2 regions of the Priestia sp. MDV22-iso46 genome follow, and region 1 is predicted to be linked to the other one. Evidence: riboswitches for the same ligand, from Rfam matches in the RefSeq annotation. Region 1 holds a riboswitch; the other holds the start of a gene.

Region 1 (5,513 bases):
ATATGATATGTGTGATACAAAGATGTGTATATGAAATCCTTCCTATACATTATGTCGTCAGGGGTGGTTTTAGAACACATTGAATAGACAATTGTTGCATCGATATATGAAATAAATAGGAGGGCATAGTTATAAATCTCCTATCCTTGGACATACTTATACTACTAATCTAAAAAGGGGTGTGGATGAAAATGAAGGTGGCTATAGGATTAAGTGTATTTACGGTCGTTACAGGAGCAATTGCGTTAGGGTCGGTTTACTTTTTAGCAGGTATCTTTTCGTTTTTCTTAACGGTTTTTTCATAAAAAAATCCACCAAGAGGTGGATTTTTTTATTTAGCAGCGGCTTTTGTTTCATGAGGCGAATTGCCGATAAATCCAAATTTTCCGCCGACAACTTCTTTTACTTCGTGGATGACAATAAAAGAATTCGGGTCAATTTGCTGGATTTTCTTTTTAATTTTTAATAACTCGTTCTTTTTAATAACAACGTAAATAATACGTTTATCTTTGTTGGCGTAGTAGCCATATCCGTAAAAGATGGTAGCTGCATTTCCAAATTCACTGGTGATGACTTGTGCTATGTCTTTGTATTGATCAGACATAATCGTCATTGCTTTTTTGTTGTGGAAACCTTCAATAACGACATCTACGATTTTGGCACAAAGATAGACGAATATAAAAGTATAGAGTGTGTTGTTGACGCCAATAGCAAAAACCGATGCTAAAATAATGACGCTGTCCATATAGAACATGCTTTTAGAAATATTATAGCCTTTTGTATAGTTTAATAAATAAGCTAAAAGAGTTGTTCCACCGGTAGATCCATCTGCGATAAAAATGAGAGCAAGTCCTGTTCCCATTAGTAAAGCCCCGAATACAATTCCTAAAATCATGTCGTGAACGTGAAAAGGAATATAGCTGACTAGACCGAGGAAAACGGACGTCATGACGGCTCCTAGAATCGTATAAAGAATCGTTTTTTTGGTTAGAAATTTATAGGCTAAGGCAATAAATATAAGGTTTACAAGAAATGTGCTGATACTTGTAGGGATATGAAATAAATAATATAAAACAAGAGCAATACCAACTGTACTGCCGTCACCTAATTTATTTGGAATGACGAAAAAATCAATGGATGCAGCAACTAAAAGTGCTCCAACAATAATTAAGATGATGTCTTTATAGATTGTTTTCAATATACAAACCTCCTTGATTATTAGGATATTTTCACGTGGAATCTTGTTTTTACTAGTGTTTCACAAATAATGAAATAAAAAACGTCTTAGAAATTGTCTAGTTATAAAACTGATCAACTTCTAAGACGAAGAATTACGATACGTGTATAGGTCTTGATCCTGCTTTTCTATGCTTCGATGTCACCGATTATATAAACCCCTGACCGCTATGTCAACGCTGTGAGAGATGTTCAACTTTTCAAAAAATAGAAGGCGGTTTCCTACATAAAAAAAGAATCCTTTGCGATGGCGCAAAGGATTTTCAAATTTATTGGAATAGGGGGAATACGTTATTAGGATTACCATTTTCATAAATTAATATACCTTTATTTTTTAAAAAAATTTATTTGTTAATGACGATTGAAAGTTTGTAATTCACATGCTGATTTAGCTCTGTCAAAAAATCATTTAGTTCTTCATTTGAATGAAATTTGCATTCTAATAAGTAGCAGCCATCGCCGCTGATTTTAAAGTTGTTGATAACGTACTCCTGCTGACTTTCTAAAAATGTAAGGTAGGGGTGATGATGAATGCTCTGCGTATAGATATTTAAAAATGCATGGATGATGTAGCCGAGTTTTCGTTCATCAATGTTAATTGTATAGTCTTTGATAATGCCTTCATCTTCTAACTTTAATACTCTAGCAGAAGCGGCTTGTCCGGTTAAATGCACTTTTTCTCCTAGTTCTTTCATCTTTATACGTCCATTTTTTGATAGCTCTTCTAGTATGCGCTTATCTGTATTGTCTAACATCGCTACAAATCCTTTCGTATTTCAAATCAAAAGGGTTAACTACTTGATGTCACCTATGTATACTGATACGTCTTTTATTTTATACTAAAGAAAAGTAAGAAAAAAGAGCAGTCAATATGCAAGATATAGAAACCGGCAGTAGTTTGTAAACAGCTAGATTGACGAAAGCTTAAGCTTGCTGTATGATTCTTTGAGTGTTTACGTGGTTCGTAACCATCCCACGTTAAAAAACTAAGGAGAGAATAGTAAGATGAATATAAGAACACTTTGCGTCAACGGTCTTTTAGCTGCTATGTATATTGCTGTCAGCATGTTAATTCAGCCGTTTGGCTTCACCAATATCCAATTTCGTATATCGGAAATGTTCAATCACTTAATTGTGTTTAATAAAAAGTACGTGTACGGCATTGTGCTAGGAGTATTTCTGACGAATTTGTTTTTTTCACCAATGGTCGCTTATGATCTGGTGTTTGGGGTAGGACAATCCGTGCTATCATTACTCATTACCATTTTTTCTATGCGCTACATTAAAAATATGTGGGCTCGTATGCTTGTTAATACACTTGTATTTACGTTCACGATGTTTATTATTGCGTTTGAACTGCACTTAGCATTTGATTTACCATTTTTCTTTACATGGTTAACAACGGCTGTTGGTGAGTTCATTGTTATGCTTGTAGGAGCACCAATTATGGCGGCAATTAATAAACGTGTACAATTTAACAAGCTAGTTGAATAAAAAAGATGCGGCTGTGATAAATCTCACAGCCACATCTTTTTTTCTTTGTTATTCTATAGGTGTAGTGATAAACCCCTTATTTATTGAAGAGCTTTTCACGCATGGACAAATTACCCATATCTAGCATGTAAAAAGAGCAGATCGCGTTTGCGTTCTGCTCTTTTTGCTTAAGACAATAGGAAGTATCCGGTTAGATTATTTTGAAACAAGGAGTGACAAATCTCACAGCGCATTCTTTTTTCTTTTGTTACGATATACATATAGTTGGCAAACTCCTTATCGAAAAGTTTTTCGCACAACAACACATTACCTATGCGTAGCAATTAAAAAAGCAGACCGATGACGGTTTGCTTTTTTAATTGTATTTTTACCATTAAATAACTTTTTTGAGTTATGATTGTAAAATAACCTTTGTTACTAGAGAGGGGATTGTTTTTTGAATAGAAAGTTAGGAATTCTTGTTTTATTAGCGTTAGTCATCTTATTTGCCGGGTGTTCAAAAGAAGAAGACAACGTTCCTTTAAGAGAACTAGAAAAGATAAGTATTAACGTAATCAAAGAACAAAAAATGAAGCAAGGGATTTCATATGAAATGGAATTAGTAAACAAGAGCGATTTGACCATCAAACAAAATAATGTATTTTTATCGTATCCTTTAAAAATGAAAAACGGTTATTCTGATAATAAATTTAAGGTGTTAGCAGAAGGAAATAAATTAAATATCAAGCCAAAACAAAAGGTTAAGTTAACGGCATTTCTTCCTTATAAAGGAACTAATAAAGCAGCGTTAGCTATTGATGAGCCTGACGTAAAGTGCATAGGGTATTGGAATAAGCTTGATGACTACCATCAATTTTCTTTTGGAGGATCCTTGAAGCAAGAATAATATATAACTATTTGTTAAATGGTGGAACTGAGCGTAAGGGATTGATAAAGGTGGTGAATGAACAGTGAGTGTAGACACCGATAGATTGATTAGCTTCTTTATTTTATGGGGAACACCCGCTGTTTTTAGTATAGTAGATTACTTTAAACTGAGTAAAACTGAAAAAAAAGAAGCTATAAGAGACTTAACATCTGTAAAATCTATTGTAACAACAGGATTTATATTGACCGGAGGAGTTATGGCGAGTTTAGGCAAGCTGCAAGCTGTTATCTCTGCTGCCTCTGCACGTTATAGGTACTTTTATTTTAGTCATTGGTGGTGTCGTGGGCGCTATTGAAGCATGGAAGATAGAAAGAAAAGTATTGTTATCCTTGTTTTAATAGTATCTATGATTGCTCTTACATTTATAATATAAATTCTGCATGTAACAAAAGCTGCTCAAATTGTGAGCAGCTCTTATCAGTTTCTTACTTATTGTGTTTCAAGCTGCTGGTCTTTTTTCTTTAACGTAAGAGCGAGCAGGAACGAAACGACGGCGAAAGCGATGGCTACATAATAGACGGTATGAACCCCGCTTGTCATACTTTTTATTTGTAACAGCGTTTTATTCGTTTCATTTGATTGTTGAATAAAGTGCTGAGAAGCCATGGTCATAATACTTGTATACAAAGCGGGTCCAATCGCGCCTGAAACTTGGTTAATCGTATTTGAAATAGCTGAACCGTGAGCATGAAGCGGTTTTGGTACTTGATTTAAAGCAAGCGTCATCACGGGCCCGATGCTTAAACCTACGCCAATTGTAAAGGCTGCGTATAAGATGGCTGCAGTCCTCGTGCTTGTTCCGCTTGAAATAGTAGTGAACAAACTTAAGATAATTGTTAAAAGGACTAAGCCCGTTAAAAGCAGCGGTTTAAATCCAATTTTGTCAAACAAACGTCCTCCCACCATAGCTGTTAGAGCCAGCGTTACGCCGCCTGGAAGCATAAGAAACCCTGTTTGCAAAGGAGACAGTCCCGCAGCCGTTTGGAAATATAGCGGCAAAATTAACATCATTGAAAACTGAATCATCATAATAAGAAACATTAAGAAAATCGATCTTGAAAACACAGACGATCTAAAAGGCTTCATATTAATCATAGGAGAATTCAGCTTGCTTTGCTGTCTGACAAATAAAGCAAGAGCTATGACGCCAATTATGAGCGTAAGCCATACGATAGGATTACTCCATCCCGTCTCTTCACCAGCTGCGCTAAATCCATAAACAACTCCTCCAAACCCAATTGTAGAAAGAATCACAGATGGGATATGAATTGTTGGTTTAGATGTTTCAGAAACGTTACTGAGCTTGAAAAGAGCAAATAGGAAAATAAGCGCCGCTGCAATTAAAAGACCTAGAAATATAATTCGCCACGAATAATATTGAATAATTAATCCTGAAAGAACCGGTCCTATTGCCGGTGCAAATAAAATAGCTACGCTAAAAATCCCCATTACGGTGCCGCGTTTGCTAACAGGCACGAGTGTTAACATTGTGCTCATCACAAGAGGTAAAATAATGCCTGTCCCTAATGCTTGAATCATACGGCCCACAAAAAGCAGAGAAAACCATGGAGTGATAAATCCAATGAAGGACCCAATTAAGTAAAAGCTCATAGCCGTCACAAACAGCTGTCTTAATGTGAATCGTTGAATTAAGAAAGCAGACACCGGAACAGAGATGCCGATTACAAGCATATATCCGGTAGTTAACCACTGAGCTGAGCTCGTTCTAATGTGAAAATCTGAAATGATACTTGGCAAGGCCACGTTCATTACCGTTTCACTAATTAAGCATAAAAAATTTCCTAGAATCAAAATGAAAAGGATAAGCTTACTTTGTGTACTCATTTTTTCTTCT
Region 2 (5,513 bases), on a different contig from region 1:
AAATAAAGCTTTAACGACTTGCTTTCAACCATTTTTTCATCTGGAATGTAACTAATATAAATGGTTGCGAAATCCGGCTGACCTGTTTTTGGACATAAGCTCGTAAATTCTGGACAGTTGAATTTCACAAAATAATCACGATTTGGATGTTTGTTATCAAATGCTTCTAGAATCTCTGGTGAATATTCAAACAAATAGTTTGTTCCTTGATTTCCAAGGAGTGATACACCTTCTAATTCTTCATCTTTTCGACCGCTCATTTGCATTTCCTCTCTTTCTACGATTGTCATTCTAACAGCGTTTTTTTATTTTGTATATATCTGTTTTTATTTTTCTTTGTAAATTTTTTGCTATGCGCTTACACGCCTCGTTTATTTCCCCAAACAAGGGCGTGAACCTGCGGCAGAACTCTTACATCGTTCATGTTTTTAGCTGCCACTGCCTTATCGATTAACCACTCATACTTTTTAAGCAATTCTTGTGTTAACGACGCATTATCGATTGTCGTTAAGTCCTCGTTGCCTACCTGAACAAAAAATGGAACCTCAGGATAACGTTCATGAACAGAGGCTGCATACTCAAAGTCATCATCATTAAATACAACGACTTTTATGCTTATATGCGCCATGCGTTTTTCCTTTATTAATGTCTCTATAATATCGTCTAATACGGAGAAATTTGTTTTCATTAATGAACTTGGAGGCTTAGGAGAAATCGTTAAATCATCGATTTTTAGGAACCAATCCTGATAACGGCTTCCCTGTGTTTCAAGAGCTGCTTTTACCCCATGACTGTGCAAAAGCTCTACAAGTGAACCAATCGCCTTGATAAGCGCAGGGTTTCCTCCAGAAATGGTGACGTGATCAAAGCACTCTCCTCCAATTTCTTTTAGCTCCGTCCAAATTTGTTCTGCTGTTAGCTGACGAATATCGTTTTTAGCAGATCCATCCCATGTAAAAGCTGAATCACACCAGCTGCAGGAATAATCACAGCCCGCGGTACGAACAAACATCGTCTTACGTCCTACAACCATTCCTTCCCCTTGAATCGTTGGTCCGAATATTTCAAGTACTGGAATTGTATTAGCCACGTTTTTTCACCTTCTTTGGGCGGTAAACTACGTAACTTGTCGGCGTTTCCCGCACGAATACTTGTACGCAAGAAGGCTTATTTGGTAGTGTGTCTAGATATTCTTGAACCAACTCATAAATTTTACGAGCAACAACTTCAGTTGTAGGAAAATCATTTGGATTTTCTTCATTAAAGATAGAATGATCGTTCAATAATGTATGATCAAATTGACCAGAAACAATTTTTTTCAATAGCGCAAAGTTTACTAAAAAGCCCGCTTCGTCTAATGTATCTCCGGCAACAGTTAGGTTTACAAAATACGTATGTCCATGGACTTGACGGCATTTTCCTGCTTCTGTGTGAGGAACAAAGTGTGCCGCAGCAAACTGCATATCTTTGTTCAGTTCATATTCATAGTCATGAAATACTTGAGGATACATTTGTTGCAGCATTATTCCTCTCCTCCTTCTTTTGTTTGCATGTATTGATCTAACCCGCGTTTTCGCAATTGACATGCGGGACATTCGCCGCATCCATCAGCAACAATACCGTTGTAGCATGTTAATGTTTTTTCACGCACATACTCAAGCGCCCCTAGCTCATCCGCTAACGCCCACGTTTCTGCTTTATCAATCCACATAAGCGGCGTATGAATCACAAATTCAAAGTCCATTGATAAATTAAGCGTGACGTTTAACGATTTTACAAATACATCTCGACAGTCTGGATATCCCGAAAAATCAGTTTCACAAACGCCTGTTACGATATGACGGCCTCCGCTGTTTTTAGCCAGTACGGCTGCAAATGATAAAAATAACAGATTGCGGCCGTCCACAAACGTTGTAGGCAACTCTCCTTCTTTTTGCTCGATCTCAATATCATCTCGCGTTAAGGCATTTGGTGCTAATTGATTTAAAAGTGACATATCTAGTACGGTATGCTTCACACCTAAATCAGCTGCGATAGCTTTTGCTACCTCTATCTCTTGACTATGACGCTGACCGTATTGAAAAGTAACCGTTTCTACTTCTTTAAAGTTTTTCAAAGCCCAAAATAGACATGTTGTACTATCTTGACCTCCGCTAAATACAACAATAGCTTTTTCATTTTTCATCATTATTGTTCGTCTCCTTTTTGATTGAAATCAAAAGAAGAAGAAACTTTATTGAACCGTTCGTTCCCTTTGTGACTAATTTTATAACACAAAAAAGAGACTGCTCTTTTCCAGCAATCTCCCTAAAAAGCAACTAAGATACACGTCCTCGCCAACATACACGTCAAAAAGACGCGTTGATAGAAAAGCACGTGAAAGAAGACACGCTAAAACCGTGTCTTTTGTCATCAACGATGATCTTAGTTTTTTATAGAGGGAGTTTTCGAACCTCTCCCGTACATATACAAACGTGCACGGAGTTTCTTCTTGAATTGTCCTCGTATTATACCACATGCGTATAAATAATGCTATGTTTGTTGGCTTCTATCGCCTTTAGCTGCCTTATTTTTCTTTATATAAGAAAGCGCAATAAATAACAACGGAAAACAGACGCTTAGTACAAATAAATAAAACGGCCAGTAATATTTTTCAAAATAATTGAAGTACGCTGTATTGGGAATAATGTAATACGCCACGCCTGTAATAATTAGACCTAAAGGAAAGCTTAAAAAATTGCGCACCCGTAAATTACACAGTTGGACGATACTTAACTGAATAGCATAGAACACAATGACAACTTTAAAAAAGATAGATAACATCCAAATAATAGCTACTAATACTTCAACATGCTGAATCGTTGCACCTAACGAAATCATTTTTCCTAATAAATAAACTGGGTAGCTGTGCATCGATGCAATATTCGCGCCAAGAGCTAATATACAAGCCGCAACTGCAATCGTAATCGTCAAGCCCGATGCGACAGTGCCGATAACAAACATTCTTTTTACCTTTTTTCCACCTTTTACATGAGGCGTAATCATTAGAATAAAAACCAATTCCATAAACGGGTTTCCTAAAAAATAAGTGGTCCCTAATACTAAATCACCCATGCTGAATTCAAAAAAAGGATAAAGACGATCAATTTTCATTTGAGGAATATTTAAAACAATTAACAATAAAAAGGGGACCACAATCCACGGCAAAAAGATTTCCGCGGTTCTCCCTACCACTTCAATACCTAGATACCCTCCGTATATAACAGCTAAAAGAACAAGCGCATGAATCCACGTAGGCAGCGTTTCAGGGACAATTTGAGTCGTCATAAATGTACTGATGTCTCGAAGCGAAAACGTAGATTGAATGAACATAAAGAAAATGTAAATAAGAGAAATACACGTTCCGGCATAACGACCTAGCGCCTTTTTAGCTATTTGAATGAATGTTTGCTGAGGGTAACGCTGAATCAGCCATAAAAGCACCGCAACGATTAAAAGTGCAAAGCCAATAGCAAGCACACCGCAAAACCACGCATTTTGTCTATTCGTCTCTAATAATGTAGCCGGAACTGCCAAGATGGCGCTTCCGATACAAAAAACATAAATTAGAAAAAGAAATTGTTTCGGACTAATAAATTCTTTTATTTGCATCATACACACCTTCTCTCCTACATGCTTGCTCACGTGAATAACAGATGATGAACGGTTCTAGTAAGAGGCTTAATTAGTGCCTCTAAAAAGTACAGAGGCGTAGGAACTTCTTTACGGAGTGTAATCGCTCCCCAAAAGAATAGACCCAAACCTATGAGACAAAGGTAGACGACTATTTCACGATAATACTTTTCCTTTCGGAAGTTGATCATTATTTTTTTAGTCAAATAAGCAAGCAGTACAAGTAAGGCGATAAATCCCTCCATTTTCTTTCTCCTTAATGCTTCATTTGCTTCATATATGAGTTATTTAACGTGCCTAAGCGACGGATTTGAACTTTTGCATCTAAATCGACGGTTAAATCCTCTGCGTAAATTCTGTTCCAGTCTCTTTTCATTTTGTACCATCTCTTTACATCTTGTCTGTAAAACGCTTCGCCAAAACCAAAGATATCGCTTTTATAGGTTTTTTGAGCTTTTTCTACTGCATCATTCATTTTTTCTTTTACGTCGGCTGCTGTTTTTCGTTCGAGCATATTGATTACAGCTGGGTCCTGTAAATTTACTTGACACTCTACATCAGCTACGTTAGCTTCTCCTTTTAAATCAACGTGAATATGAGGTTTATGATTTTTCATAGTAGCTGTCACCTTGACATTCGTTCGAAGCATTTCTACTCCGATAATATCATGCTTTTTTTCTTTTTTTTCGCATGGAATAACAATCAACGTACTTTTTACATTTCCTGTAATATAGTTATATCCTTTACTTTCGTCTTCATTGAACCAGCCGATAAGCTTATCATTTTGAAAGACACCTAATCCTTTGAAATTGAGCAGTGTGGAAAGATTGGTGCGAGAAATGCTCGACATATCTCCTGCATTTTTTACATTGCCTTTCACCAATACTCCTGATAATACCGCCTGCTTTCCCTCGCTGGTTAAGTTGCTGATCAGTTCATTTAACTTTACTCCTCTAGTAGGTGCCCAAATACGCTGTGACACGTCTAATGAAGCAAACATATGGTTAGCTGGTATTTTTTCGATTGTTGTTAATACGTTCAGAACGCTCGATGCTTTCGTATTTTTAGCAACAACAACAAAATAATCGGTACGCACTTCATGATCCCGAGCAAAGAAATCAAGCACTTCAGCAATACCCTCTTCCGCCATGCTTTCGCTAATGACTAGCATTCGTAAATGAGAAAGATAAATTTTCCGCGGGGATTTCGTCGTTATTTTTCTTAGCCCTTCCATTACAGACGAAGCCTTAATAGAAAATGTGGTAACAGAAGGCCCGTTTGTAGGGGTTTTGGCCTGAATATCACCAGGGTTAATCAGCTGAACTGTAACAATGATGCCATCTTCTGCTTTATCAATTCCGACAGCAACCGTAATGGCTAGCTCATTCAACTCTCTACTGCTCCAGCAGCCGCTTAATAGCAATGAACAGATACATAACATTAGAAATGCTTTCATAGTAAACGGCCACCTTTACACAGTTTAGTTTTTTTGCGTCTTTTGACGTGAAATATTCTTCTCGTTAATCAGCTTTGGCCTTGTTTTCATTTTTTTGATCGAACGTCTAATCAGAACATCCTTTTGATCACGCTTCACAAATGGAGCCATAGGTGTCATATAAGGGACTCCAAATGACCTTAAGCTGCATAAATGTAAAATCATTAAAATTAACCCCAGGATAATACCAAACAAGCCAAAAGTAGCTGCTAAAACCATTAAAATAAAGCGCAGCATCCTTACTGCAATAGCCATATCATACACAGGTGACACAAAGTTACTAATAGCGGTGATGGATACAACGATAACCATTGCAGGTGAAACTAATCCCGCTTGTACGGCGGCT

The links. Region 1 has a riboswitch for preQ1 ahead of AC4NPH_RS26415 (QueT transporter family protein). Riboswitches for the same ligand answer to the same signal wherever they lie in the genome.
Region 2: linked by a shared signal. The riboswitch ahead of queC (7-cyano-7-deazaguanine synthase QueC) and the one ahead of AC4NPH_RS26415 (QueT transporter family protein) in region 1 are both predicted to bind preQ1.

Annotation. Positions count from the first base shown of each region.
Region 1 covers NZ_JBZVWT010000009.1:106,573-112,085, reverse strand. Annotated here, with positions in the region: gene AC4NPH_RS26425 (YitT family protein) at 332-1,198, opposite strand; gene AC4NPH_RS26420 (Lrp/AsnC family transcriptional regulator) at 1,581-1,991, opposite strand; PreQ1 riboswitch class I at 2,188-2,232, shown strand; gene AC4NPH_RS26415 (QueT transporter family protein) at 2,242-2,730, shown strand; gene AC4NPH_RS26410 (hypothetical protein) at 3,167-3,616, shown strand; gene AC4NPH_RS26405 (hypothetical protein) at 3,681-3,953, shown strand; gene AC4NPH_RS26400 (DHA2 family efflux MFS transporter permease subunit) at 4,088-5,513, opposite strand, start outside.
Region 2 covers NZ_JBZVWT010000001.1:1,683,880-1,689,392, forward strand. Annotated here, with positions in the region: gene queF (preQ(1) synthase) at 1-260, opposite strand, end outside; gene queE (7-carboxy-7-deazaguanine synthase QueE) at 359-1,090, opposite strand; gene queD (6-carboxytetrahydropterin synthase QueD) at 1,083-1,523, opposite strand; gene queC (7-cyano-7-deazaguanine synthase QueC) at 1,523-2,188, opposite strand; PreQ1 riboswitch class I at 2,419-2,462, opposite strand; gene AC4NPH_RS08685 (GerAB/ArcD/ProY family transporter) at 2,533-3,654, opposite strand; gene AC4NPH_RS08690 (hypothetical protein) at 3,681-3,917, opposite strand; gene AC4NPH_RS08695 (Ger(x)C family spore germination protein) at 3,929-5,128, opposite strand; gene AC4NPH_RS08700 (spore germination protein) at 5,153-5,513, opposite strand, start outside.